Regions from separate parts of the Leucobacter sp. GX0328 genome, predicted to be linked through region 2. Evidence: predicted binding sites of a transcription regulator. Region 2 holds the regulator's gene; the other holds the start of a gene.
The links. Region 2 encodes LexA, which represses DNA repair genes until DNA is damaged. Its sites were predicted from a motif close to TCGAACANNTGTTCGA; they were not measured.
Positions count from the first base shown of each region.

Region 1: ACUYTF_RS03660 (DUF222 domain-containing protein) is a predicted target of LexA. The motif match lies at 5,134-5,149, and genes of this name have one in related genera.

Region 1 is NZ_JBSGPC010000001.1:821,164-835,480, forward strand. Features, by position in the region: gene ACUYTF_RS03640 (SipW-dependent-type signal peptide-containing protein) at 1-7, shown strand, start outside; gene ACUYTF_RS03645 (signal peptidase I) at 44-682, shown strand; gene ACUYTF_RS03650 (hypothetical protein) at 679-1,443, shown strand; gene ACUYTF_RS03655 (choice-of-anchor G family protein) at 1,440-3,395, shown strand; gene ACUYTF_RS03660 (DUF222 domain-containing protein) at 3,405-5,102, opposite strand; gene ACUYTF_RS03665 (TSUP family transporter) at 5,219-6,007, opposite strand; gene ACUYTF_RS03670 (ABC transporter permease subunit) at 6,111-7,064, opposite strand; gene ACUYTF_RS03675 (ABC transporter permease subunit) at 7,061-7,717, opposite strand; gene ACUYTF_RS03680 (glutamate ABC transporter substrate-binding protein) at 7,794-8,699, opposite strand; gene ACUYTF_RS03685 (ATP-binding cassette domain-containing protein) at 8,753-9,499, opposite strand; gene ACUYTF_RS03690 (TAXI family TRAP transporter solute-binding subunit) at 9,732-10,733, opposite strand; gene ACUYTF_RS03695 (ATP-binding protein) at 10,733-12,142, opposite strand; gene ACUYTF_RS03700 (response regulator) at 12,153-12,824, opposite strand; gene ACUYTF_RS03705 (YbaK/EbsC family protein) at 12,853-13,365, opposite strand; gene ACUYTF_RS03710 (methyltransferase domain-containing protein) at 13,440-14,117, opposite strand; gene ACUYTF_RS03715 (GNAT family N-acetyltransferase) at 14,294-14,317, shown strand, end outside.
Region 2 is NZ_JBSGPC010000002.1:304,981-319,297, reverse strand. Features, by position in the region: gene hisH (imidazole glycerol phosphate synthase subunit HisH) at 1-244, opposite strand, end outside; gene hisB (imidazoleglycerol-phosphate dehydratase HisB) at 241-849, opposite strand; gene ACUYTF_RS09670 (histidinol-phosphate transaminase) at 932-2,014, opposite strand; gene ACUYTF_RS09665 (hypothetical protein) at 2,033-2,425, opposite strand; gene lexA (transcriptional repressor LexA) at 2,685-3,350, shown strand; gene ACUYTF_RS09655 (glutamate-1-semialdehyde 2,1-aminomutase) at 3,442-4,779, opposite strand; gene hemB (porphobilinogen synthase) at 4,776-5,753, opposite strand; gene ACUYTF_RS09645 (uroporphyrinogen-III synthase) at 5,750-6,565, opposite strand; gene hemC (hydroxymethylbilane synthase) at 6,562-7,578, opposite strand; gene ACUYTF_RS09635 (FAD-dependent oxidoreductase) at 7,575-8,990, opposite strand; gene hemE (uroporphyrinogen decarboxylase) at 8,980-10,098, opposite strand; gene ACUYTF_RS09625 (glutamyl-tRNA reductase) at 10,214-11,431, shown strand; gene efeB (iron uptake transporter deferrochelatase/peroxidase subunit) at 11,440-12,792, opposite strand; gene efeO (iron uptake system protein EfeO) at 12,789-14,003, opposite strand; gene efeU (iron uptake transporter permease EfeU) at 14,000-14,317, opposite strand, start outside.

The DNA.
Region 1 (14,317 bases), on a different contig from region 2:
GAACTAGCCCGCCGCGTAACCCCCGCACGACGGCCTCGCGCTCATGTTCCGCCGGGTAGCCGGAGCCGCCGTCACGACGCTCGTCGTCGTGGCGGCGCTCGGGCTTGTCTGCTGGTTCGTGTTCCAGGCCGTCGCGGGAGCGTCGCTCATCACGTTCCGCACCGGTTCGATGAGCCCGACCATGCCGCAGGGCGCGGTCGCGGTCACGGTGCCGGTGCAGGCCGACGAGATCGAAGTCGGCGACGTGGTGACGGTGCAACGAGCGGGCGAGTCGATGCCGGTCACGCACCGCGTCATCGAGGTCGGTCCGGTGCAGGAGCGCGCGGCGAACGAGGCCGACATCCGTGCGGCGGCACCGGGGTCGGGGCCGCCCGATCTCACGAGTGCGACGGCCCGGCAGCTCGCGCTGCAGGGCGATGACAACGATCAGCCCGACCACCTGCCCTATGCGCTCACCGATGCGCGGAAGGTCGTGTTCGCGATTCCCGGTCTCGGGGACGCGCTCATGATGCTGCAGACGCCGATCGCGATGGGCGCGCTGATCCTGTTCGTCGGAGCGTACGTCGTCTGGGCGTTCTGGCCGAAGCCCCGCGACCCCGATGACGACAGCGATACTGACGCCGGAACCGGCTCGGGTGCCGACGCGCACCACCCCGAGCATGCCGAGGAGGTGCTCCGATGACCCGACGCCCCGCGTTCGCTCCTGCGCTGCTCGCGATCGTCTTCGCAGCCGTCACTTGCCTCGGGGTCGGGCTCACGGCGGTGCGCGCATCGGCGGTGTTCCAACCGATCGCCGAGACGGGCGAGACGGGATACCTGTCGCTCGCCGTGGATTCGGCGACGCCGCTCGAGGCGAGGCTCGGGCCGGGCGACTCGATGCGCTGGCTGGTGCGGGCTGCGCTCGAGGATGCGGAATCGAGCACGCTCGCGATCGAGCTGCGCGCGAACGGCGAGCTCGTGGAGGCGGCGGGCATGACGGCCGCGGTCGAGACGTGCTCGGGCGCTTTCGATCTCTCGGCGGCGCCGGGAGATGCGCCCGCGTGCCAGGGATCCCCGACCACCGTTCTGCCGACCACACCGCTCGCAGCGGTGTCGCAGTCGGCCGACCGATACGATCTCGCGCAACTGCGGCGGGGCGAGCCGAGGCAGCTGCTGGTGACGCTCGCGATTCCGGCCGCGACTCCCGGTGATGCCCTCGACGGGCTCACCGCGCGCGTGGGCCTCGGCGTGCACGCGGCCGGCGATGACGGCGGCGATGGCGGCACCGTCGTGCCGGTGCAGCCGACACCTGTGCCTCCGAAGCATCTCGCGGTGACCGGCGCCGATGCTCTCGCGCTCGGAGTGCTCGCCACGGGCCTCGCCGGGCTCGGTCTCGCGGCAGCCCTGCGGGGCAGGTCGCGCACCCGTCTCCACGCGGGTTCTACGGCAGGGGAAGCACGATGAGCCTCCGCGATCTGCTGCGCAGACTGACTTCGCGCCCCGCGCACGCTCGTCCGTTCGTGCCGACCGACCGTCTCTGGAAGCGCGGCGTCGGCGCGGCGGCCGCGGCCGTGCTCGTATCGACGGCGCTCGTCGCTCAGGGCGGAGTCACGACCTCCGCCAGTTGGAACGACGCCGAGTGGGTGCACGCGCCGACGGTCGGCACTCTCGATTGCACCCAGCCCGACGGCGCCTTCACAACACGCGGCGAGGGGCGCGCACTCAGCGGTTCACTGCTCGGCATCGACTTGGATCAGGTCGCAGAAGCGAGCGGAGTGCTCGTCACCAACGATGGCACCCGCGATCGACACACTCCCGACCCGGGTGCGAATCCAGCGCCTCTAGCCCCTGCCTGGGGCAACCCGCTGAATGTCGGCCTACTCGGCCAGGCGATCAACCTCGACCTCGGCGATGGCATGCTGCAGCTGCCCCTCGACAACCAGACCGGCGTGCTCGGTCAGTATGCGCAGGCGACAGCCGGTGGTGTCGCCCAGGGCGCCGCCGGGTTCATCGATTCGAGCGGCGGCATCGCGACCGCTCCAGGCAGCGGGTATCCGGAGCTCGCCACCGTGAATCTCAAGCAGCTGATCTCACAGGTCGATCCGACGGTCGCCGCAACGCTCGCCAATGTCACCGATCTTTCTCTCGAGGTAGGAGCTGTGACGGGCCGCGCGGCACTCGATGGCTGCGATGCGGCCTGGAATGGAGTGTCATCGCTACGCACGGAGCTGGTCAATGGGGTCGAAACCCAGGTCGGCAATTTGTCGCGCGAGTACCTGGCGACGAGCGCCGACCTCGTGATCGAAACGCCGGCTGTGGGCAGTCTGACTCAGAAGCTCGATGGCGTGGTGCAGAACTTGGAGACGACAGTCAACGGGCTCGCTTCGAACCAATCGGTTCTGGACGGGCTATTGACTTCAGTCACGGGGCTCCTGTCCACACTCGTCAGCGGCGTCTTGAGCACGAACAGCGTTGCGCTCACTCTCACAGCAACCGTCGACACGGCTGCGCTTCGAAATGCCATTCACCGGGCCGAGCCTCTTACCGACAGCCATGGGGTAGTCAGTGTAGACCTCTCGCAGGGCACGATCCGAGTGAACACTGTCGCGCTACTACAGGAGGCCTATCCGGGAGCCTATGGCAATGGTCTCAACGGATTGCCTCCGAACTCGAACCTGCTTGCCGACGAGCAGGTGCTGACCACGCTCACTAATACCGTTACGGATGTTCTGGGAGATTGGCTTCACGATATTGAAGGGCTCCTTGCCAGCGCCATCGACGCCATTCAGCTCAACGTATTAGTCACCGCCAAGCTTCGCGTGACCGTTCTAGGCGTGGGGGTAGCCAATATCGGCACTGTTCAAGCCGTCGTTTCGGGTCCGCTCAACGGCCTCACAACTCAAGTGAGTACGACCGTCGACCTCACGCTGCTCAACGTTCTTGATCCGCTCGGCTTGCTTGGACTGAAAGCCACCGTCAACGGCCTCCTCAATGCACTCACCTCCGGTCTCATCGGAAATCTGGGGCCGACAGTCAAGAACGCTCTCGAAACCGTACTCGGGCCCCTGCGAGCGCTTCCCACTGATGTGCGCGAAGCAGTCGTATTGGTCGTAACAACAGCATCAGGACTGTACACAAACCTTTTGCTCCCTGCGGGCCCCTCACTCAAACCTGTCATTTCTGTTGTGCTCAACGCCCAGAACGACCCGTTCTCGGGCGGCGATGAACCTGAAGATTGGGAGACCACATCAGTGGCCGGTCTGCCGGACGGCCGCTACGACGTGGCCGCGCTCCGTATCGGTGTACTCGAGGGGCTTGCGAACGGCGCCATCCTCTATCTCGGTCGGGGTTCGGTCGGCCCGGGATGCGCGGTCGCAACGGCGACGCAGCCGGGCAGCCCCTGCGCGGGGTACTAGAGATAGAGCTCAGCCGGCTTTGCGTTCCGGAAGTTCGCGATCTGGAAGTTCCGGAGCCGCTCGGTCTGGCTGCCGTCGGTCTCGGGACCGGTGGCTCGGAGCCCTGAGCGGCGAGCCGGTGCGGTACCAGCGCCGGGAGCTGTCGACCCAGTTCGGGGCCCGCACTTCGGGGAGGCCGTCGTTCATGCGGATCGACCAGCCCGAGGATTCGAGACCGCGGTGATGGTGCCAGCAGAGCAGCACCCCGTTGTCGGTGTGCGTCAGGCCGCCCTTCGCGTGCTCCGTGACGTGGTGGATCTCGCACCAGGTCGCCGGGACCCGGCAGCCGGGGATGATGCAGCCGCCATCGCGCAGAGCGATCGCCCGGCGCTGGTGCGCGTTGAACACCCGCTGCGCCGAGCCGAGCTCGATGATGCGGCCGAGCTCGTCGCGCACCATGCGCTGCACCGCTCCGGTGCAGGCCGCGCGGCGCACCGAGTGCATGGGCACCGGGGCGAGCACGCCGTCGTGCCCCTGCACCCAGCCGACCCCGCGGCGCTGCTCGACATCCCGCTGCTCCACCTGGATCATCACGGTGACCGGAGCTCCGCCGAGATCGGGCACACCGGGCGACTGCATCGCGATCTCGAGCACGGCCGCGAACGCATCGTGGCGCTTCTGATCGGCCGTACGCCGATCGACCTCGGCGGGCAGGGCCCCGGTGTCGGCGTAAAGATCATTGCCGGCCTCGGCCTCGGAATCCTCGACGAGTTCGAAGCGCACACCGCTGTGCTTCTGAAAATCTTGCGCCTGAAGACCTCGGGCCTGAAGTTCTCGCGCATCGGCACCGGGTTCACCGGAATCGGCCCCAGACTCCTGCCGCGCGACCCGGCGCAGCGCCGACGGCGCATTCATCGCATCGAGCAGGCGGCCGAGCGCGGCGCCGGCCTCGGGCAGCAGCGCTCCCGAGACGCGCACGAGCCCGTCGCGTCCCAGACCGAGGCGGAGGCCGCGCCGATGCTCGGGCACCGTCTCGTTCGGTTCGGGCCCGTCTTGGTCGAGAAACGCCTTCCATACCTGGCACATGGTGCGCATGCCGTCGTCGTGCTCGGGAAGCTTGCCGTCGCTGCCGGTCGCGGCGGCGACCAGCTCCCGCTCCGCGACTTCGAGCGTCTCGGAGGCCGCTACCGCTTCGGACTGCTCGAGCGTGCGCGTGATCATCGCCGCGCACTCGAACGAGATCTCGCCGGCGGCGAAGGCCTCGGCGACGTGGGGCACCCGCGGCGCGAGCGCTCCCCCGCTCATGGCCGGCCGCGGCAGCACGCTCGCCGCCAGACGCAGGCGGCGCGAGATCTCGCGCGCCGGAGCCCGGGTGACGCGCTGCAGCAGCTCGACCGTTCCCGTGCAGCCGTAGCGGTGCGCCAGCGCCGGCTCGCCGAGCGGCCGGTCGCTGTCGTCGTCGACCCGACCTGCGAGCGCGACCTGCGCCGACTCGACCAGGCGCGACATCCGCTCGACCATCGCGGCGGCGGCGAGCGCCTCCGACCCCGAGAGCGCCGCACCCGGCAGTGAACCGGACACTGCCCCGGGTACCGCGCCGGAACCTCGCAGCAGCTCCTCGAACTGCCGCGCCAGCTCCTCGATCTCGCCCGCGAGTGCGCCGCTGAGCGGTTCCGGTGCGTCGAGCCGAGAGTCGATTCCGGAGCGAGCTTCGATGCTGGCGTCCATGCTTCTATTCTCTCACGAATGAGAGCAATAGTCGAACATATGTTCGAGTAAAAACTGTGGAATCATGCGAATTTCCGGGCCTGTGGAGGAAGGTGCCCGGGCCGACGAAGCGCCCGCTACGCGGCGAAGAATTCGACCCAGATGTCGAAGCCGAGCTTCACGATGAGCACGCCGACGACGACGAGGAACAGGGCCCTGATGAAGCCGGTGCCCCTGGCGATCGCCATGCGGGCCCCGACGAGGCTTCCGAGGAAGTTCGCGATGCCCATCACGAGCCCGAACGGCCACAGCACCGCGCCGAGCGGAATGAAGAACAGCAGCGCGCCCAGGTTCGTCGCGAAGTTCACGATCTTCGTCTTCGCGCTCGCCTGCAGGAAGTCGTAGCCGATCATGCCGACCAGCGAGATGATGAGGAAGGTGCCGGTGCCGGGCCCCAGCAGTCCGTCGTAGAAGCCGATAGCGAGCCCGATCGTCATCGCGATCAGCAGGTGCCGGGACCCGTGGTACCTGAGCTTCGTCACGGCGCCCATCGAGGGCTTGAACAAGGTGATGAGCGCGACGACGACGAGCGCCGCCACGATGATCGGCTTGAACACCTGCGCCGGCAGGAAGGCCGCGAGCGAGGCACCGCCGAACGACCCGGCGAGCGCGACCGCGGCCATCGGCAGCGTCGTGCGCAGGCTCGGCCGCACTCTGCGGTAGAAGGTGTAGCTGCTCGACGTCGTGCCGAAGATCGATGCGAGCTTGTTCGTCGCGAGCGCCTGCACCGGCGAGATGCCGGGCACGAGCAGCAGAGCGGGGAGCTGCAGCAGCCCACCGCCTCCGACGACGGCGTCGATCCACCCCGCTGCGAATGCCGCGAGGCAGAGGATCGCCAGTGTGCCCCACCCGAGCCCCTCGGGCATCTCGAAGAATGCCAGGGCGTCGGCGGTGCGCGCGGCGGCGAGCGGTACGACGGTCACGGGCGGGCGCTCATTCGCCCCGCCCGCAACCCCGTTTCAGCGGGCTTCACTGCTCATCGTCGAGATGTTGCGTGCTGATGATCTCGGTGACGGTCTCGCCCTCGCGCATCCGTGGATCCGCAGTGACGGCAGCGACCGCAGCACCGCCGACGAGCACCGCGCCCGCACCCGCAGTCGCCTGCGCCTTCACCTTCGGCGACCGGCTCATGCGGACCTCGAGCCACTTCGCGAGGCCCGAGAGGATGAGGCACATGGCGATGTAGATGCCGCCGATGACGAACGCGGCCGGCAGCAGCGGGCGCTCGAACTGCACATTGCTCGACAGCTGCTTCGCCAGGTGCAGCAGTTCGGGGTAGGTGATGATGAACCCGAGCGCCGTGTCCTTCATCGTGACGACCAACTGCGCGACGATCACCGGCAGCATCGCCCGCACAGCCTGCGGCAGCAGGATGAACCACATGACGCCGCTCTTGCGCAGCCCGATCGCATACCCGGCCTCTTTCTGGCCCTTGGGCAGCGATTCGATGCCGGCGCGCAGGGCCTCGGCGAGCACCGAGCCGTTGTAGATGATCAGGGCGATGGAGACCGCCCAGTACGGGGCGAGTTTGATGCCGATCGACGGCAGACCGAAGTAGAGCAGCATCATCATCACGAGCACGGGCACCGCTCGGAAGATCTCGGTGACCACGGTGAAGGGCACCCGCACGGCCCGGTGGTCAGAGAGACGGCCGAGGGCGAGCAGGAAGCCGAGCACGATGCTGCCGACCGCCGCCGAGGCGAATGCGGCGAGCGTCATCCCGAGCGCGAGCGCGATCTGCTCCCAGATCACGCTGTAGCTGAACAGGCCCCACTTCTTCGGCGAGAACTGGCCGGTGACCGTGAAGCGGTAGACGAGGAAGCCGAGAACGGCGACGACGACGAGCACCGTGAGCACCGCGAGCAGGCGGTTGCGCGCGATGGCCCGGGGACCGGGAACGTCGTACAGGACTGAGGTGCTCATCGCGCGATCCTCCATTTGTTCTCGAGGCGGTTCTGGCCCCAGCTGAGCAGCAGCACCAGTACGACGAACACCGCCGCGACCCAGAGCAGAACCTCCATCGGGCTGCCCGGCCGGCCGTGCGAGTCGTTGATGGTGGCGCGCATGGCGGCCAGCTCCGCGATGGAGAAGCCTGCGGCGACCGTCGTGTTCTTGAGCAGCGCGATGAACACGCTCATCATCGGCGGCACCACCGAGCGGAACGCCTGGGGCAGCACCACGAGCGTCATGACCTGCCCGAAGGGGAGGCCGATCGCTCGAGCGGCCTCGGCCTGCCCGACCGGCACGGTGTTGATGCCGGCGCGCAGCACCTCCGCGACGTAGGTCGCGGTGTAGATGCCGATCGCCAGCGTGCCGAGCACGAACGGGCTGAGGTCGGGGAGCCCGAGCTTCGGGTATCCGAACACGAAGAAGAAGAAGACCAGCGTGAGCGGCGTATTGCGTACGAGATTCACGTACAGCGTGCCGACCGCGCGCGCGATGGGCACGGGCGACACGCGCATCGCCCCGACGATGATGCCGAGCACGAGCGCGAGCAGCCCGCCGAACACGAACACGAGGAGCGTGTTCTTGATCGCGCTGCCCCAGAGGTCGAGGTTTCCGAAGATGACGTCCATGCGTCTTCCTCTCTATTGGACGGATGGTCAGGAGCCGGGGTGCGAGGCGGGAGCCCCTGCCTCGCACCCGCGGCCGCTAGTACGCGTCGACCTTCGGCTGGTCGACCTTGATGCCCGAGTCGCCGAGGTTCTTGTCGAAGATCGCCTGCCAGGTGTCGCCACCGTTGGTGAAGAGATCGTTGATGTGAGCGCGGAGCACGTCATCGCCCTGGGTGAGGCCGACGCCGTACTTCTCTTCGGTGAGCAGCGGGCCGCTCGTCACCTCGAGATTGTCGGGGTCCTGGGCCGCGTAGCCGATGAGGATCGCCTGGTCGGTGGTGACCGCGTCGACCTGATCGCTCAGCAGCGCATCGACGCAGGCCGAGTAGAGGTCGAACTCCTGCGTCTTGATCTCGGGGAAGTTCTCCTTGATGTTCTGGATCGGCGTCGAGCCGGTCGCCGAGCAGACGGTCTTGCCGTTCAGCTCGTCGAGCGACTGGTAATCGGTGTCGCCCTTGCGGATGAGCAGGCCCTGCCCGGTGATGAAGTACGGACCGGCGAAGTCGATCTGCTCCTTGCGCTTGTCGTTGATCGAGTAGGTGCCGACGTAGTAGTCGACGTCGCCGTTCACGATCGCGGATTCGCGGTTCGCCGAGGCGATGGCCTTGAACTCGATCTTGTCCTCGTCGAAGCCGAGCGAGGCCGCGATCCAGCGGGAGATGTCGACGTCGAAGCCGGTGCGCTCCTGCGTCACGTTGTCGAGGTAGCCGAGACCGGGCTGATCCTCCTTGACGCCGATGACGACCTTGTCGTCCTTCTGCATCTTGTCGAAGGTCGGGCTGCCGTCGAGCTTGACGTCGGTCGCCACCTCCCAGAGCGCCGCGTCACCGGTGCCGGTGTCGCCGCCTTCGGGTGCGCCCGGAGTGCCGCTGTTGCAGCCGGTGAGCGCGAGTGCTGCGGCCGCGATGAGGCCGACCGAGGCGAATGCTTTCTTGAATCGCATGGTGCGTTCCCTTCGGTTGAACGGGACGGCTCGGGTGCGAGCCGTCCCGTGGGTTAATTGACGATGAGCTTGGAGAGGAAATCCTTCGCGCGGTCGGACTGCGGGTTCGTGAAGAACTCACTCGGCGCGGCCTGTTCGACGATCTGACCGTCGGCCATGAATACGACGCGGTCGGCGGCCTTGCGGGCGAAGCCCATCTCGTGGGTGACGACGATCATCGTCATGCCCTCGTTCGCGAGCTCGACCATGACGTCGAGCACCTCGTTGATCATCTCGGGGTCGAGCGCCGAGGTCGGCTCGTCGAAGAGCATGACTTTCGGGTGCATGGCGAGTGCCCGGGCGATGGCGACGCGCTGCTGCTGGCCGCCCGAGAGCTGCGCCGGGAACTTCTGCGCCTGCTTCTCGACGCCGACGCGGGCGAGCAGCTCCATCGCCTCCTTCTCGGCTTCGGCCTTGCTCAGGCCGCGCACCTTGATCGGGCCGAGGGTGACGTTCTTGAGGATGGAGAGGTGGGCGAACAGGTTGAACGACTGGAACACCATGCCGACCTCGGCGCGGAGATCTGCGAGCCCCTTGCCCTCTGCCGGCAGCTCCTTGCCGTCGATGCGGATCGAACCGCTCGTGATGGTCTCGAGACGGTTGATCGAGCGGCACAGCGTCGACTTGCCCGAGCCCGACGGGCCGATGACGATGACGACCTCGCCCTTGTCCACGGTGAGGTTGACGTCGGTGAGCGCCTGGAATTCGCCGTAGTGCTTCTGCACGTTCTCGACGACGACGAGTGGTTCGCCTGTAGTCATCTCTGTCTCCACATCTGCCTTGCGCCCTCGCGGGCGGCACGCGCTTCACAAAAGAAAAGCCCTGTCCGGGTTCGGATCAGGGCGAGTGAATCGCGGGGCGGTGAAGCCCGTGGCTCATCGGTTCACCCTTGAACCGTCCTTCCCGAGTGTAGGCATGCTCGATGGGCCGAACTCAAGCCTTGAGCGATTCTTGAGGGTCACAGAACGGCAACGAATCTCCGCCGGCCGGTTCTCAGCGACGCGATGCGACGTAGAACTCGGCCGCCCCGGGGTGCAATTCGATCGGGCTGGTGAAGATGGCCTGGCGTCGGTCGAGGAACCCCGCGGAGGTGACCTGCTGCGCGATGCTCGCCCGGGATTCGAAGAGCACCCGCAGCACATCGTGCACCAGCGGATCGGGCGCGCTCGCGTTCGTGATGAGGTAGTTGGGCACGGTCATCGTGATCACCGACCCTTCGGTGGCATAGATGCCGACGGGGAACTCGGCAGTGCGGTACACGCCCTTGTGGCCCTCGTTCACCTGTTCGACGACATCCGCTCCGATCGGCACGAGCCTGAGCGGCACGGTCTCCCTGAGGCGCTCGATGCCCGGCGTCGGCAGGCCGCCCACCCAGAAGAACGCTTCGATGCTCCCGTCGCCCATGGCGGCGAGCGAATCGTCGAGCCCGAGCGCCGCGTTCGTGAGCGAAGAGGGATCGACGCCCGCCGCCTCGAGCACCCGGCCGGCGATGACCTGCACGCCCGAACCCTCCGCGCCGAGCGACACTCGGTGGCCGACGAGGTCGCCGAGCGAGTCGATATCCGATTCCTCGGGCACGACGATGTGCACGTACTCGTCGTAGACCCGGGCGACGGAGCGGATCGGGAGCGCGATGCCGAAGCTGCCCTGCCCGACGACCGCGTCGACGGTCGTGTCGCCCTGGGCGAAGCCGAAGTCCGCCTCGCCCGAGCCGACGCGCTGGAGGTTCTCGACCGATCCCCGGGTCTCGGCGACCGCGATGTTCAGCCCGAGCTCGCGCTCCGCCGCGCTGGCGAGGTGCGCACCGTAGTTGTAGTAGACCCCCGAGGGGTCGCCGCCCGCGATCTCGACGGGGGCGGCGCTCGCGTCGCCCCCGGGCGCGCACGCGGGCAGCAGCACGAGCGCGATGCCGCAGAGCACGGCCATCGCCCGCCTGCGCAGTCGCCGCGTCGCGCCGAGCCGCACCTGGCCCGGGGTCGCCGGAGCGCCGCGCATCAGAGCCCTCCACCGGGCAGCCGCAGCTCGACCTCGAGCCCACCGCCATCGGCCGCGGCGACCCGCACGTGCCCGCCGAGCGACGCGAGCAGGTCGGTCGCGATCGCGAGCCCGAGTCCCGAGCCGGGCACGTTCTGGTCGCGCGGGCTGCGCCAGAACCGGCCCGCCGCCCGTTCGATCTCGTCGGGGTCGAGCCCGGGCCCGTGGTCGCGCACCGAGATCGCGCAGCCCGTGCCGTACTCGCCGCCACTGTCACCGCCTGCGCTCGCCCCGTCTTGCCGTACGTCGACCTCGATCGCCGTGCCCGCGGGCGCGAACTTCACCGCATTGTCGAGCACCGCGTCGAGCGCGCTCTCGACTGCCGTGCGATCGGTGACGCTCCAGACCCCCGCATCGCCCGACACCCCAATGCCGACGCCCTTCCGCTCGGCGACGGCCCGCCAGGCATCCGCCCGATCGCGCGCGAGCCCGCCGAGGTCGACGGGGGCGAACGGCGAATCCTTCTGCATCGCCTTCGCCATGAAAAGCAGAGTGTCGAGCAGCCGCGACATGCGCCGCCCCTCTTCCCGCGTCTCCTCGATCTCATCGGCCCACGATGCGTCGAGGCCGGTCGCGAGCGATTCGACGCGCAGCGTGAGCGCGCCGAGCGGGTTGCGCAGCTCGTGCGAGGCGTTCATGACGAATTCCTGCTGCCGGGAGACGACGCGTTCGATCTCGTCGGCCATCTGGTTGAAGACGCGGATCATCCGCTGCATCTCGGGCGGCCCGGTGTCGTCGTCGATGCGGGCCTCCATATCGCCCTGTTCGATCGCGGCCATCGCATGGTCGACGCGGAGCATCGGGTGCAGTACCCAGTTCGCGAGCCGCGACACGACGACCCCGAGCAGCAGGATGATGATGATCGAAGCGGCGAGCAGCAGCACCCACTGCGTGAGGGTCTGCGTGCGCGCGGCGTCGGTGCTCGCCGAGATGAGCACCGCGCCGATGACGACGCCGTCGTCGAAGATCGGCTCGGCCATCGGCGCGACGGCCGGCGACCACGGCCACACGGCGGGCGGCCTTTCGCTGCGCCGGCCGGAGAGCGCGAGAGCGAGCTGCTCGCCGCCCGCGTCGTCGATGACCGGCGCCTGCTCGGCGCCCGACGCCCACGGCGCCCCCGCGCGGTCGACGACGACGGCCTGCGCCCCGTAGAGCGAGCTGTAGCGTGCGAGCTCGCCCTCGATCGCGGTGGGGTTCTCGGCGCGCAGCGCCTGCCGCGCCTCGGTCGCGAAGTAGCTGAGGTCGCCCAGCTGCTGAGTGGCGAACTCCTGCTGGATCGTGCGCCCCGCGCTCCACGCGTAGGCGCCGCCGAGCGCGAGGAGGATGCAGATGAGCGGGGCGAGGAACACTCCGAAGAGCCGCGTGCGCATGGCTGCCCGGCTATCCGAGCTGCAGACGGTAGCCGACGCCGCGCGCGTTCGCGATGAACCCCTCGCGCGCGACCTTGCGGCGGATCGACCCGAGGTGCACCTCGAGCGAACGTTTGAAGCCGCTCCAGTCGGTGCCCCAGACCTCGCGGATGATGCGGTCGCTCGGCACCACGACGCCGGGGTAGCGGGCGAGCACGGCGACGATGTCGAACTCCTTCGGCGTGAGCGGCGCTTCGACGCCGTCGACGACGACGACGCGGCTCGCGAAGTCGATCTGCACGCCGTCGGCATCGAGGCTCTGGCTCGGCACGGCGTCGTTCGAGAGCGTGCGCGCGCGACGGGTGACCGCTTCGAGGCGCGCGACGAGCTCGCGCACGTCGAAGGGCTTCACCACGAAGTCGTCGGCGCCCGCATGCAGCCCCTTGATGCGCTCCTCGACCTGCGATCGAGCGGTCGCGATGATGATCGGCACGCTCGAGACGCCGCGGATGCGCCGGCACACGTCGAGGCCGTCCATGTCGGGCAGCCCGAGGTCGAGCAGCACGGCCTCAGTCTCGGCGTTCAGCGCCGCGAGCGCCGCAGCGCCCTCGGCGACGCGCACGGTCGCGTACCCGGCCTTCTCGAGGAAGCCGGCGAGGGCTCCGGCGACGCGGTCGTCGTCTTCGACGATGAGGATATCCACGGTCGATCGCTTCCTGCTCCGCCACCGGCTACGCCGCGGCCGTTTGGGGCTCTCCGGGCTCTTCGCCCCACCCCGTCGTGACCCTGACCCAGCCCTCGGCCCCGCTGAGCCCGGCGAACGCTTCGACGGAGATCTCCACCGCCGAGGCGGCGGTGCCGGCGGCCGGGTACACGGTGCCGAAGCGGCGCAGAGACTCGTCGAGGAAGACGCGGGCCTCGGTGGGGTTCGCGAAGGGGCAGACGCCGCCCACGGGGTGCCCCGTGAGCTCGAGCACGTCGTCGGCGCGCAGCATACGCGGCTTCCCGCCGAAGCGGCGCTTGAACATGCCGCCGTTCACCCGCGCATCGCCGGCGGCGACCACCAGCACCGCCCGTTCGGGCGCTTCGGGGTCGTAGAAGCCGAGCGTCTTCGCGATGCGGGCGGGGGCGGTGCCGACCTTCTCGGCGGCCAGCTCGACGGTGGCGCTCGATTCGGTGAATTCGAGGATCTCGCCCGACCAGCCCTGCTCCGCCAGCTGCTCACGCACGCGCGCGACTCCCATACTCTGCTCCTTCGCCGGTTCCGGTTACCTTCTCGGATGCTCCACCCTAACGCGACGCGGCGCCCCGGTCCCGGTTACGCCTTGCGGCGGACGACGACCACCGTGTCTTCCAGCTCCGTCCGATCGCCGCTCGGCGCGATCGCGGTGCGCACCCGCACCTCGGCGAGCTCGATCTCCCACGACTCCGCACCGAGGGCGAGCATCGCGAGCTCGCTCTCGGGGCTCGGGAACTCCCCCGGATGGTCGGGCGCCCAGCCCGGGGCCGCGGCGTGCGAGATGACCAGTAGGCGACCGCCCACCGGGAGACGCGTCGTCGCCGCGCGCAGTATCCGACTTCGGTCGAGGGCGACCGGCGACTGGAAGAACGAGGCCGTCACCAGGTCGAACGGCCCGTGCGCCTGCTCTGCGGCCGTACCATCGGCCCACGCGCCGAGATCCGCTGCGAAGAATCTCGCGGTGCCGATCCCCCGCACCTGCGCGGCCTCGCGCGCCCGTGCGATGGCCGTCTCCGAAAGATCGATGCCGGCTGCGGACCACCCCTGTTCCGCGAGCCACAGCACATCGCCGCCCTCCCCGCAGCCGAGGTCCAGGGATCGGCCGGGCTCCCACTCCCCCGCGATGTCCGCCAGGGAGCGGTTCACGCGCCCCGACCAGACCGGTTCCGCTCCGGAGTAACGATCCTCCCAGAAGGCGCGCGGGTCGCGATGCTCGGCATGCTGCGGGGATGCGCGATGCTCGTGGTGATCTGCCATGCCTTCATGATGCTCGTGCGGGCGAGCGGAGTGCAAGGGGCCGCGGAATGATCGGGCGGGCCGCGCTGTTGCGGTGGAGGACGGTGCGATAGATTCGCAGAGCGGCACCGGTGCCGGCGGACCGGTGAGATCCACAGCGCAGCGCGCACCGACATCCACGAGAGGCGGGAGCCACCATGACCCAGGATCAGGCAGCGCAG
Region 2 (14,317 bases):
TCCCGAGCACCGGCCGCCCGCCGGCGAGCCGCCGGTCGATGAGCTCGTCGCCGCGCACCTCGCGGAGCTGCCGGATCACGGCGTCGAAGGCGCCGACGCCGGGAACGAGCAGCCCGTCCGCCTCGGCGACGGCCTTCGGGTCGCGTGTGAGGAGCGGCTCGGCACCGGCCTTCGCGAGGGCCTTCAGCACCGAGTGGACGTTGCCCGAACCGTAATCGAGCACGGCGACGCGTGCTCCGGTCACAGAGCGCCCTTCGTGGAGGGAATGCCGCTCTCGAGGGGGTCGACGGACTTCGCAGTGCGGAACGCGCGCGCGAACGCCTTGAACTCCGCCTCGGCGATGTGGTGCGGGTCGCGCCCCTCGACGAGCTTCAGGTGTACCGTGAGACGCGCGTTCAGCACGAGGGCCTCGAAGAAGTGGCGCACCATCGAACCGGTGAAGTGGCCGCCGATGAGGTGGAATTCGAAGCCCGCGGGCTCGCCCGAGTGCACGAGGTACGGCCGGCCCGAGATATCGACGACGGCCTGCGCGAGCGACTCGTCGAGCGGCACCGCCGCATCGCCGTACCGCATGATGCCGCGCTTGTCGCCGAGCGCCTCGAGGATCGCCTGGCCGAGCAGGATGCCCGTGTCCTCGACGGTGTGATGGACGTCGATATGCACGTCTCCCTGCGCGCGCACCGCGAGGTCGGTGCGCGAATGCTTGGCGAACGCCGTCAGCATGTGGTCGAAGAACGGGACGCCGGTGTCGATATCCGAGACTCCGGTGCCGTCGAGATCGATGCTGAGGGAGATCTGCGACTCGCTGGTCGAGCGCTCGATCGAGACGGTGCGTGCAGCTGATGTCATGGGCAACAGTCTAGTGCGACGGGGCGCGACGATGCCTCGGAGCGGCAGCGCGGGACCCGGATCGAAACGCCGGAGGGCTGCACTACCGTTCGAGCCGCGAGATCGCGTCGATCAGCGCGCTCGTCTCGGTCTCGGTGCCGACCGTGAGCCGCAGGTGCCCGTCGATGCCGAGGTTGCGGATCAGGATGCCTTGGGAGAACAGCGTCTCGAACACCGCGTCGGGGTCGTCGAAGCCGCCCACGAGGAGGAAGTTCGCGCCCGACGGGTGCACGCGGTAGCCGAACTCGGTGAGGGCCGCGGCGAGGCGTTCGCGCTGCTCGCGGATGTCGGCGACCGTGGCGAGCATCTCGCCCGAATGGCGGATCGCCGCGGTGGCGGCCGCCTGCGTCAGGGCCGAGAGGTGGTAGGGCAGACGCACGAGGCGCAGCGCGTCGATCACCGCAGGATCCGCGGCGAGGTAGCCGAGCCGCACCCCAGCGAACGCGAACGCCTTGCTCATGGTGCGCGACACCAGCAGTCGGTGACGCCCCGGCAGCAGCGTGATGGCGCTCTCGCCGCGGTCGTCGAACTCGCGGTACGCCTCGTCGACGATGAGCATGCCGTCGAAGGCGTCGTAGGCGGCGCGCACGGTGTCGATATCGAGGCGGGTTCCGGTCGGGTTGTTCGGGCCGCAGATGATCGCGATGTCGGGCCGTTGCTCGCGCAGAGTCTCGGCCACGAACTCGGGCGTCAGCGCATACCCCTCGGGGCGCTCGATCGGCACCCAGGCGGTGTCGGTGCCCGACGCGAGCAGGGGGTACATGGAATAGGTCGGGGTGAAGCTCAGCAGCGACCGGCCCGGGCCGCCGAAGGCCTGGAGGATCTGCTGCAGCACCTCGTTCGAGCCGTTCGCGGCCCAGAGCTGCTCCGAGGCCAGCCCGTGACCGAGGTACCCGGCGAGCGCATCGCGGAGTTCGGTGAACTCGCGGTCGGGGTAGCGGTTCACCGAGCGGACCGCTCGAGCGAGCGATTCGGCGATGTCGGCGACCACGGCCTCCGGCAGCGGATGGGTGTTCTCATTGACGTTCAGGCTGATCGGCACCGGATCCTGGGGGGCGCCGTACGGCGCCTTGCCGACGAGCGTGCTGCGGAGCGGGAGGTCACTGAGACTGGTCACCCTCACCATTCTAGGGTCGACCCGCGCTCACTCCGCCGAGTCCACGGGGAAGCCGAGCTCGGCGCCGGAGACGACCGAGGCGGAGTGCGCGTAGCGCAGCGGCACGGCGATCGCCTCGCCGGCCTGGACGCCGGACCCCTGGAGCTGGTTGAGCTGCACGATCTCGGCGACGAGATCGCGCGGATCCTGCGTCGGGTCGAGTTCGGTCGCGAGCGACCAGAGGGTTGCGCCCGGCTGCACCACGACGTACTGGAACTCCGCATCGCCGGCGGCGTTCGACGCCTGCGCCTCGGGGGCCGCGAATGCCGCGACGAAGGCCAGCAGCGCCGCCACCAGCACCGTCGCGAACGAACCGAACACGACCCGGCCGCGCCGGGTCAGGCGGAGCTTGGGGGCCTCGTGCGAGATCACTGCGCTCATGTCTGGGTTCCTTCCTGGTGCATCCGCCTACGCGAACATCTGTTTCGAATATATCTTCGAACGATCGAAAACGCAACGATTCTTCGAATACGTGTTCCGATCGCCTTTCGCGACACTCGAACATATGTTTGCCAGTGATCGAGCGGGGCCGCTAGGGTTTCGAAGCAACGGGATCACTGAAACAGCACCCACTGACATTCACGGTCCCGCCGCCAGTCCCGTCGATCGGCGCAGGCATTCCCGCAACGGAAGGATCGCGATGAGCACCTCGGATACGCCGCCGCAGGGTCGCAGGCTGAGCGAGAAGCAGCAGGCGATCCTGGAGTACATCTGCCGCACCGTCGAGTCCCAGGGCTACCCGCCGAGCATGCGCGAGATCGGCGACGCCGTCGGCCTCTCGTCGCTGTCGAGCGTGACCCATCAGTTGAGCCGCCTCGAGCTCGCGGGGTATATCCGCCGCGACCCGAACCGGCCCCGCGCGCTCGAGATCCTCATCGAACTCGCGAGCACGAGCTCGGCCATCGCCGATGCGCCGTCGCAGCAGGCGGAGGAGGCGGCGTACGTGCCCCTCGTCGGTCAGATCGCCGCCGGTGTGCCGATCACCGCCGAGCAGCAGGTCGAAGAGCTCGTACCGCTGCCCCGGTCGCTCGTCGGCGACGGGCAGCTGTTCATGCTGAAGGTGGTCGGCGATTCCATGATCGACGCCGCGATCTGCGACGGCGACTTCGTGGTCGTCCGGCAGCAGCGCGAGGCCGAGAACGGCGACATCGTCGCGGCGATGCTCGACGGCGAGGCGACGGTGAAGGTGTTCCGCCGCCGGGACGGCCATACCTGGCTGCTCCCCCGCAATAGCGCGTTCGAGCCGATCCTCGGCGACTACGCCGAGGTGCTCGGCAAGGTCGTCGCGGTATTCCGCTCGGTCTGATCGCTCCTCGGCCCCTGCACGGCGCGTCGGGCGATGTCTCCGGCCGCGCGACCCGGGGCCTCGCCCGACGGGAAGGCCGGGGTCGGTGACCCTACTCCCCGCCCTCCGGCTGCGCTTCCGCAGCGGCGCGGGCCGCGGGCGCGAGCGCGTCGAGGATGCGCCCGATCGCCGCGTCGTCGTGCGCAGCGGTCGCGAACCACGCCTCGAACGCGCTCGGCGGCAGATTCACGCCGCGGTCGAGCATGGCGTGGAAGAAGGCCGGATAGCGCCACGCCTCCTGAGACCGCATCTGGGCGTAGTCGCGCGGGGCGCTCGGGAAGTCGCCGAACACCGGCGCGAGCAGCGTGCCCGCGCGCTGCACCCGGTGCGGCACTCCGGCCGCATCGAGCGCGCTCGCCAGACCCGCGGCGATCGCGTCCGCGGCACGGCCGAGACGCGCGTAGGCGTCGTCGTCGGCGAGGCGCAGCGTCGCGAGGCCCGCCGCGACGGCCACCGGGTTGCCCGACAGCGTGCCGGCCTGGTAGACGGGCCCGAGGGGCGCGAGCAGATCCATGAGCTCGGCCCGACCGCCGAGGGCCGCGAGCGGGAGGCCGCCGCCGACCACCTTGCCGAAGGTGAACAGGTCGGGCGCGATCCCTGGCGCCACCGTCGCCGATTCGATGCCCCAGTACCCCGATGGGCCCGAGCGGAAACCGGTGAGCACCTCGTCGAGGATGACGAGCGCGCCGTGCGCGTGCGCGAGGCGGATCATGGCCTCGGTGAAGCCGGGGGCGGGCGGCACGATACCCATGTTCGCCGCCGCGGCCTCCGAGATCACCGCGGCGATGCGGTCGCCGTGCTCGGCGAAGGCGGCCTCGAGCACGGCGACGTCGTTGTAGGGCAGCACCAGCGTCTGCGCGGCCGTCTGGGCAGTCACGCCCGCGGAGCCCGGCAGCGCGAGCGTCGCGAGCCCCGACCCGGCTTCCGCCAGCAGCCCGTCCGAGTGCCCGTGGTAGTGCCCGGCGAATTTGATGATCAGGGGCCTGCCCGTCGCGCCGCGGGCGAGGCGGATCGCCGTCATCGTGGCCTCGGTGCCGGTCGAGACGAGGCGCACCCGCTCCACTTCGGGAACGCGTCGCACGATCTCCTCGGCGAGTTCGGCCTCCTCGGGGGCCGATGCGCCGAAGCCGAGCCCGCGCGCCGCCGCGCGCTGCACCGCGGCCACCACATCGGGGTGGGCGTGCCCGAGGAGTGCCGGCCCCCACGACGCGACCAGGTCGACGTACTCGTTGCCGTCTGCATCGACGACCAGCGGCCCGGCCCCCGAGACGAGGAAGCGCGGAGTGCCGCCGACGGAGCCGAAGGCGCGTACGGGCGAGTTCACGCCGCCCGGGATGACCCGCGCGGCCCGCTCGGCGAATCGGGCGCTCGACGCGACGTCCCGGCTCATCGCAGCCACCCCGCGAGTTCGACGGCGAAGTAGCTGAGGACGGCGTCGGCCCCCGCGCGTTTGATGCTCAGCACCGATTCCTCGATCGCGCGGCGACGATCGAGCCAGCCGTTCGCGGCGGCCGCTTCGATCATCGCGGCCTCCCCCGACACCTGGTAGGCCCAGACGGGCACCGGGCTCTCGGCGGCGACCTCCGCGAGCACGTCGAGGTACGACATCGCGGGCTTCACCATCACGAAATCCGCGCCCTCGTCGAGATCGAGGCGCGCTTCGCGCAGACCCTCGCGCCGATTCGCCGGATCCTGCTGGTAGCCGCGGCGGTCGCCGACGAGCTGGGATTCGACGGCATCGCGGAACGGCCCGTAGAACGCCGAGGCGTACTTCGCGGAGTACGCGAGCAGGGCCGTCTCCTCGTGGCCCGCGCCGTCGAGCGCCTCGCGCACCGCGGCGACCTGGCCGTCCATCATGCCCGAGAGCCCGAGCACCGCGGAGCCCGCGTCGGCCTGCGCGACGGCGATCGAGCGGTAGCGTTCGAGCGTGGCGTCGTTGTCGACTCCGCCGTCGGGGTCGAGCACGCCGCAGTGCCCGTGGTCGGTGAACTCGTCGAGGCACAGGTCGGTCTGCACGACGAGCGCGTCGCCGACCTCGGCCGTCACGGCGCGGGCGGCCGCGTTGAGGATGCCCTGGGGGTCATCGGCGGCTCGACCGAGGGCGTCCCGCTTCTCGGGGATGCCGAAGAGCATGATGCCGCCGATACCGGCCTCGGCCGCTTCCGTTGCGGCCCGGCGCAGCGAATCGAGCGTGTGCTGCGAGGTGCCGGGCATCGACGGGATCTCGCGCGGGCTCGCGATGCCCTCGCGCACGAACGCCGGCAGGATCAGCTCGGCGGGGTGCAGGCGGGTCTCGGCCACGAGCCTGCGCAGGGCGGGGGTGCGCCGCATGCGTCTCGGCCTGATGGTGGGTGCGTGGGTCATGGTGCGGTGTTCCTGTTCGCGGTGGTGGGTTCGGCGGAGGGGTGCGGTGCGCCCGGGCCCGTGATGCGCGCGGCGAGCAGCTGCTCCGCGGCGTCGAGCATGGCGGCGATGGTGTGGTGCGCGGCGACGACGTCGGGGGCGATGCCCGACCGCTGCAGGGCGCGTGCGGTCGGCTCCCCCATCGCGACGACGAACGAGGCCGGGGGCAGGGGCGCGAATCGGCGCGCGATCTCCCGGGCGACGGAGGCGCTGCTCGCGAGCAGGATCTCCGGGCTGCCCGCCGCGACGGCATGGGCGGCGACCGGGTCGTCGGCGGTCGGCAGGGTGCGGTAGGCGTCGACGCGGTCGACGTCGTGGCCGGCGTCGCGCAGCGCGGTCTCGAGCTCGGTGCCGGCGATCTCGGAGAGCGGCAGCAGCAGCTTCGCCGGGACAGGGATCGCCGAGCGGAGAAGCTCCGCGAGCCCGGCGGCGGAGAACTCCTCCGCCGGGACGAGCGCCGCGGTGAGGCCGTGGCGACGGAGCTCTGCGGCCGTGGCCGGCCCGACGGCTGCGATGGGGCGGTCGTCGGCCGCCTGCGCGCCCGCCCGCGCGAGGGCCTCGGCGCCGCGCGGGCTCGTGACGACGACCCAGTCGTAGCCTCCGCGGTTCCAGGCGGCGACGGCGTCTTCGAACGGGATGGGGTCGAGGGGCGGCGCCGTCTCGATGAGCGGCACCACGTACGGCCATCCGCCGCGCTGCCGTATCGCTGCCGACCAGCGTTCGCCGGCCTCGCCGCCGCGCGGCACCAGGACCCCCCTGCCGGCGAGCGTCATCTCGCGCCTCCGAGCGGGGCGAGGGCCGCGGCACCGCGCTGCAGCAGCTCGGCCGCGACCGATCGGCCGAGCTCGGCAGGAGCCTGCGCGTCTGTGGGCGACCACGGGGCCTGCGCCGAGGCCGTCAGCGACGACGCGCCGTCGAGGCGGTACACCGCGGCGCTGAGGGTCAGCGCGCCCGCGTCGACCTTCGCGGTCGCGCCGACAGGGGCCGCGCAGCCTGCCTCGAGCGCGGCGAGCATGGTGCGCTCGGCGATGGCGGTCGCGCGCGACTCGGCGTCGTCGAGGGCGGAGAGCGCGCGGGCGATCGCGGGCGCGCCCGCGTCCTCATCCCGCACCTCGACGGCGAGCGCGCCCTGGCCGGCGGCGGTGGGCGCCTCGTCGAGCGGGAAGCGCTCGGAGATCGCGTCGGACCGGTCGATGCGATCGAGACCCGCTGCCGCCAGGATGACCGCGTCGAGGTCGACGCCGACGCGCCCGAGCCGGGTGTCGACGTTGCCGCGCAGATCGAGCACTGCGAGGTCGGGGCGTCGCGCGAGCACCTGGGCCGCGCGCCGCGGCGATCCCGTGCCGACCCGCGCTCCCGGGGGCAGCGCGGCGAGCGTGCCGCCCGGCCCGGCGCAGAGCGCGTCGCGCGCATCGGCGCGCGACGGGATCGCGCCGAGCGCGATGCCGGGGCACGGGCCCGTCGGCAGATCCTTGAGCGAGTGCACCGCGAAGTCGCAGGCCCCGGCGAGCAGCGCGTCGCGGAGCGCGCTCACGAACACCCCGGTGCCGCCGAGCTGCGCGAGCGGGGCGCGCGAGATGTCGCCCTTCGTCGTGATGATGACGAGGGCGACGTCGAGGCCGGTGGCCGCGGCGATGGTGCGGGCGACCGTCGTCGTCTGCGATACGGCGAGACGGCTGCCCCGCGTACCGACGCGGAGGAGCCCCGGTGCGGCGGGCAGCGGGCCGTCGGAGCGGAAGACGAGCCCGGCGCCCTCGTTGACGGCGTCCGGTGCGGTGGAGGTCATCGGATCGGCTCCTTCCGGCGGCGGGTCGCCGCCTCATCTGCGAGGCCGCGGGTCGCGGCGCGTGAGTGGGCGATGGTCGCGGCGAGACCGGTCCCGGCGACCCAGTCGCCGACGAGCACGACGCCCGCGGGGGGCTCGGGCGCGTCGGCCGGCGCGGGCGAGGCCATGATCCAGCGGCGCCGCGCCCACGCGACGACGCGGTCTCGAGCGATCGGCGTGCCGAGGATGCGGCCCGCGTCGCGGGCGGCGAGGTCGATCAGCTGCTCGTCGTCAAGGCCGAGCGTGCACGGGGGCTCGCCGGCGCGGCCGTACGACAGCCGCACGGCATGCCGGCCCGCCGGAAGGCCTGCCCCGCGGTCGGGCCACTTCGCGGTGACGTGCGTCAGCGCCTTGGCACGGGTGCCTCCCGCCGCTGCGCCGTCGCCGGCCGGTGCGACGAGCGCCCCGGTGCCGCGCGGGGCGCCGTCGAGCGCGGGGGCGTCGACGAGCAGCATCACGATCTCGACCGTGGAGCCGGCGGGCGCACCGGCTCCGGGCAGTGCGAGCAGGCGGCGCGCCACGGATTCGGGGGCCGCCATCACGACGGAGTCGTAGCCGCGCGGAGCGATCTCTGCGATGCCGGACGCGGCGGGGCCGGTCGCGGTGATACGCCAGTCGTCGCCCTGATGCGCGACCCCCGAGACGGTCGTACCGAGATGCAGCTCGGCGCCGAGCCCGCGCAGATCGGCCTCGAGCGCGTCGACGAGCGGGCCCATGCCGCCCGGAAGCGCGCCGACGGCGCTGCCCGCCGCCCGCGAACGGTCGCGCAGCGCGCGCGATGCCCGGAGTAGGGATCGGCCGCCGGAGTGCGCCTCGGCGAGGCCCGGCACCGCCGACACGGGCAGCTGCTCGGGCGGGGTCGAGTAGACGCCGAGGGCGATGGGGCGCACCAGGCGGTCGAGCACGCGGCGGCCGGCCCGCAGACGCACGAGCTCGGCGACGCTCCGCGCCCGGCCGCCGATGCGCCGCGGCAGCACCGGCTCGCACGCGGCCCGCAGAGCGCCGACCACACCGAGAGCCCGTACGCTCTCGCGCGAGAGCGGCGCCGCGGGCAGGCCGAGCGCGCCGGCCTCGGGGAACCTCACGGCGCGCGATCCCTGCACGCTCCAGCTGCCGAGGGGCGCCGGGGCGACGATCGCATCGGCGAGTCCCAGCTCCCCGATCAGCTCGGCTACGACTCCCCCGCGGGTCGCGAAGGCCTCGGCGCCGATGTCGAAGCGCCGCCCGTCGAGCCGGGCCCGAGCGATCTTCCCGCCCGGGCGCGGCTCGGATTCGAACACGTCGACCGCGGCGCCGCACCTCGCGAGCTCGCGGGCCGCGACGAGTCCGGCGACGCCGCCGCCGATGACGGCGACGCGCAGGTCACCCGGCATGGGCGAGCTCGACGATGCGGGTCAGGGCGTCGGGGTCTGCCGTCGGCGGCACGCCGTGCCCGAGATTCAGCACGTGACCGGGTGCTCGGCGGCCGCGCCGCAGCACGTCGCGCACATGCGCTTCGAGCACCGCGGCCGGGGCGTCGAGGGTCGCCGGGTCGATATTGCCCTGCAGGGGCACGGCGTCGCCGAGCCGCGCGCTCGCATCGTCGAGCGGGGTGCGCCAATCGACGCCGAGGGCCACGTCGCCCGGCTCGCCGCCGACGCGCGCGAGCTCTTCGAGCAGGTGGCCCGAGCCGACGGCGAAGTGCACGATCGGCACGGTACCGGCGACGGGTGCCAGCGCCGTGCGCGACGCGGGAGCCACGCGCTCGCGGTAGTCGGCGGCGCTGAGCGACCCGGCCCACGAGTCGAAGAGCTGCACCGCGCTCGCGCCCGCGTCGACCTGGGCGCGCAGGAACGCGCCGCTGAGCTCCGCGGTCCACTCGAGCAGCGCGCGCCAGGTCTCGGGGTCGGCGTGCATGAGCGAGCGCGCTCGCAGATGGTCGCGCGAGGGGCCGCCCTCCACGAGGTAGGCGGCGAGGGTGAACGGTGCTCCTGCGAAGCCGAGCAGCGGAGTCGCGCCGAGTTCGGCGACCGCGAGCGAGACCGCCCGGGCGATCGGCGCCAGGGACTGCCGGAGTCGTTCGGCCGGGTGCTCGGCCCGCATGCGCGCGACGTCGGCGGCGGTGCGCACTGGGTGCGCGAAGACCGGCCCCCGCCCGGCGACGAGCTCGACGTCGACGCCGGCGAGCAGCAGCGGCACGACGATGTCGCTGAAGAATACTGCGGCGTCGACGCCGTGCCGGCGCACCGGCTGCAGAGTGATCTCGGCGGCGAGCTCCGGAGTCAAGCAGGCCTCGAGCATCGGGGTCTGAGCGCGCAGCGCACGGTACTCGGGCAGCGAACGACCGGCCTGCCGCATAAACCATACGGGCTGCTGCTCCGGGCGCTCGCCGCGTAGGGCGCGCACGAGCGGTGCGGTCGAGGTGCGGCCGTCGCTGAGCGGGTGGCGCGCCGGGAGCGGGGCAGTGCCGTTCGGGCCGGGATTCACGGTGGGGCTATTCATCGGACGAAATAGTAACCCATAGATCTGATGAGATAGATCAGATCTATGGGGTATGTTTTCTCAGTGGCCCGAATCGGCCGACATGCCCCGGCCCGCGACTGACGAGATTTCCGATATGCTCCTGTGCTTTTCCGCTGATCACCGTACGACGCCGACCCCAGAACTCGAGAGGTTCGAGCGCCGCGGCGACGCGATCGCCGCGGCGCTGCGCGCACACGAAGCGGTGGCCGGTTCGATCGTCCTCGCGACCTGCAACCGATTCGAAGCCTATGCCGACATCCCGAGCGCGACCTCCGAAGCGGTGCTGTCGAGCATCGCCGATGCGGCAGGCCTCGAGACCGCCGCGATACGGCGCATCGCCGCCTGCAGCACCGACGAGGCCGCCGCGGAGCACCTCTTCGCCGTCGCGTGCGGGCTCGAATCGGCCGCGCTCGGCGAGGGCGAGATCGCGGGACAGGTGCGGCGCGCGCACGCGCGGGCGCACGAGCAGCAATCGGTCACCGACCTGCTCGAACGGCTGTTCCAGCGGGCGCATCGCGTTGCGCGCGACGTCAAGCACCGTACGGGACTGCAGGACGAGGGCCGCTCGCTCGTGCGCCTCGCTCTGGCGCTCGCCGAGCGGCGCATCGGCAGCTGGGAACGAGCCCGGGTGCTGCTGGTCGGCACCGGGGCGTACGCCGGCGCCACGGTCGCGGCACTGCGCGGCCGCGGGGCCGAGCGCATCGCGGTGCACTCCCCCTCGGGCCGTGCCGCCGAGTTCGCTCGCGCACGCGGGATCCGCGCCGTGCCCGAGCACGGCTTCGCGGACGCGCTCGCATCGGCCGATCTGCTGATCGCCTGCAGCAGCGTGCACGATCCGCTGCTGCACGCCCGCGACCTCGGCGACGTCGAGACTCCCCCGCCCCTCGTGCTCGACCTCGGCATGCCGCGCAATATCGACGCCGATGTCACGAGCGTCGCGGGCGTCGAGCTGCTCGACCTCGAGGCGATCGCGAAGCACGCCCCGGTACCCGAGCTGGGGGCCGCCGCCGAAGCGCGGCGCATCGTGCACGATGCCGCGATCGAGTTCAGCTCGGACCGAGCCGAGCGCGAGGCACTGCCCGCCCTCGTCGCTCTGCGCGGCCACGTGCTCGACGTATTGGAGGACGAGCTGTGCCGGGCCCGCGGGCCGCGCACGCCCGGCGACGCCGAAGCCTCCGCGGTCGAGCTCGCGCTGCGGCGCTTCACCGGCCGGCTGCTGCACGAGCCGAGCGAGCGCATCCGAGCACTCGGTCGCGCCGGTCGCAGCGCCGAAGCGCGGAGAGCGGCCGAGACCCTGTTCGGGCCGCAGTAGCCGGCCGATCACTCGAAGAGGGCCTGCGCGATGACCTCGCCCGAACGCACGCCGCCCGGCACGGCCCACAGGCCCGAGCCGATATGGCGGATGTACTCGTTCAGCAGGTCAGACTTCAACGAACGCTGCAGACGTACGAACGCAGCGGGGTCGCGCTGGAACGAGATGAAGAAGAGCCCGGCGCCGATCTGCCCGAGCCCGTTCGACCCGTCGACGTAGTTGTAGCCGCGGCGCAGAATGCGCACGCCGCCGTTGTTGCTCGCGTGCGCGAGCCGCACGTGCGCCGCCATATCGATGACCGGTGTGCCATCGGCGTGCGCCTCGAAGTCCGGCTCCTCGAATTCGGCATTGCCGGTGAGAGGCGCGCCGAGCATCTTGGTGCGCCCGAAGATGCGCTCCTGCTCATCGAGCGACGCCCGATCCCACGTCTCGATGGTCATGAGAATCTTGCGCGCCACGAGGTAGCTGCCGCCCCGCATCCATGCCGGAGCATCGTCGCCGACCCAGACGTGCTCGTCGAGCGCCGCCTGTTCGTCGGACATCACGTTCATCGTGCCGTCCTTGAACCCGAAGAGATTGCGCGGCGTATCCTGATCGCGCGAGGTCGAGGCCGTGCGCCCGAAGCCGAGCTGGCTCCAGGAGAGGTGCGCGCGCCCAAACGCCATACGCGCGAGGTTGCGGATCGCATGGACGGCGACCTGCGGGTCGTCGGCACAGGCCTGCACGCAGAGATCGCCGCCGCTGATGGCGTCTTCGAGCAGGTCGAATGCGAATGACGGCAGCGGCTCGAACTCCGCGGGCATGCGGTCGCGGATGCCGAAGGGATCGCCCTCGCCGTCGGCTCCGACGAAGATCGAACGGCCGAGGCCGAAGGTGAGCGTGAGGTGCCCGGCGTGCAGGCCCGCCGCCTCCCCCGTGTCCTCGGGCGGCAGCAGCCCGTTCTCCGGCTCGATTCCGCTCCCGATCGCCTCACCGCGCGTGAGCTTCTCCGCCGCGGCCGTCCAGTCGCGCAGCAGCCCGATGAGGTCGTCGCGGGTCGCCCCTTCGACCAGGGTGAAGGCCGCGAAGTGCAGACGGTCCTGGGCGGGGGTGGTGATGCCCGCCTGGTGGGCGCCGTGGAACGGCACGACGCCCGAACCGCCCCCGGCGCTCTGCGCGGCGAGGCCGGAGGCGATCGCCGCGCCGCCGGCACCGCCCAGGGCGAGCCCAGCGACGCCTGCGCCGAGCAGCCCGAGCAGACCGCGGCGCGAGGGGCGGAAGGCGCCGGCGCTCTCGGCGGGCGCGGCCGCTCCGGTCGCCTCCTCCGCAGGGCCGGTCGCGGCGGTCCTCCGACCCCCGGGCTCGACCTCCCGATCGGTCATGCCGAGTCGTTCCCGACGACGGCCGCAGTCAGCTTCGACATCGGCTCGCTCAGGGCATTCAGTTTCGCGGCGAGCCCGGAGCGGGCCTGCTCGTCGACCGTGTCGTACGCGACGAAGCCGGCATCGTACGATCCGTAGGTCTCGAGCAGGGCGAACATGTCGTCGAACGACCGGTCGATCGCGGCGACGAGCTCTTCCTCCCCGTTCGCTTCGGCGAGCGGGCGCACCGTGTCGAATGCGACGTAGGCGCCTTCGACGTTCGCGGTGAAATCCCAGAGGTCGGTATGGGCGAACTCGTTCTCCTCGCCCGGCAGCTTGCCGTCGGGGGCGGCGATCTCGTCGAGCAGCCCCTTCGCACCCTCCGAGATGTCGGCGAGGGTCAGGGAGAACTGGGGGTCCGCGACCTTCTCTTTCAACTCGGTCACGTCGGCGACGAGCCGGTCGCCGACCTCGGCGCGCTGCTCGGGGGTGAGCGGCGTCAGGTCGGGGTCGCCCGCGTAGTCGCCGTTCGCGACCGCGGCATCGTGCCAGAGGTCCATCTCGATACGGTGGAAGCCCGTGAACGGCAGCCCTTCTTCGTCGGCGCCGGGCTTGCGGTAGTCGATCTTCGGGTCGAGGTCGCCGAACTGCTCGGCAGTCGGTTCGATGCGCTCGTAGCTGATGCGGGCGACCGGGAAGAGCTCCTTCGCGGTAGCGTCGTCGCCGGCCTGGTAGGCGTCGACGAAGGCCTGCACCTGCGGCACGAGCTCCTCCGACTGCCCCTTGACGTAGGCGACGTACTGCGCCACGACGGCATCGACCTCGGGCGAGGTCTCGAGCGCGTCGCCGGTCACCGTGAAGCCGGCGGTGCCGACGCCGGCGCCGATCATGCCGGGCTTGCAGCTCGTGAAGTAGTCGCCCGGGCCGAGCTGCACCGTGAGGTCGCGGCTGGCCCCCGGAGCGATATTCTCGACCTCGCCGACGATGGTGAGCCCGTTCTCGCCGAGCACGTAGAACTCCGTGACTTTCGCGCCGTCGTTCGTCACGGAGAAGGTGATGGTGCCGCTCGACGCTTCCGCGGTCTCGGGCGCGCACGAGTCGTCTGCGGCCGAGACCGCGATGCTCTGCGACTCCGTGGCGGTCGCGTTCGGCACGCAGCCGGTGAGCAGCAGCGCACCGGCTGCCGTGATGCAGAGTGCGCTTGCGGCGGCGCGGGGGGTTCGACGGGTCACGGGTGTCCTTTCGCAGGGGCGGGAGCGCCAGGGATCGCCGGTGCGGCCGAGGCCTTCGTCCGGCGGCGGGATGCGCGGCTCTCCTGCGCGTACGAGCGTCGCAGGAAGAGGGTCAGGGTCGGCACGATGTACGCGGCCCATACGATCAGTTCGAGTTTCGTCATCTCGGGCGAGAACCCGATCGCACCCTTCAGCAGCGCGCCGAGCGCTCCGTCGGGGGCGATGATGTGCGGGATGCGGAACGCCCACGCCGCCTCGCCGAACCACGACGCGAGCGCGGGGCCCGCGGTCGCGGGCGCTTCGGCGAAGGGACC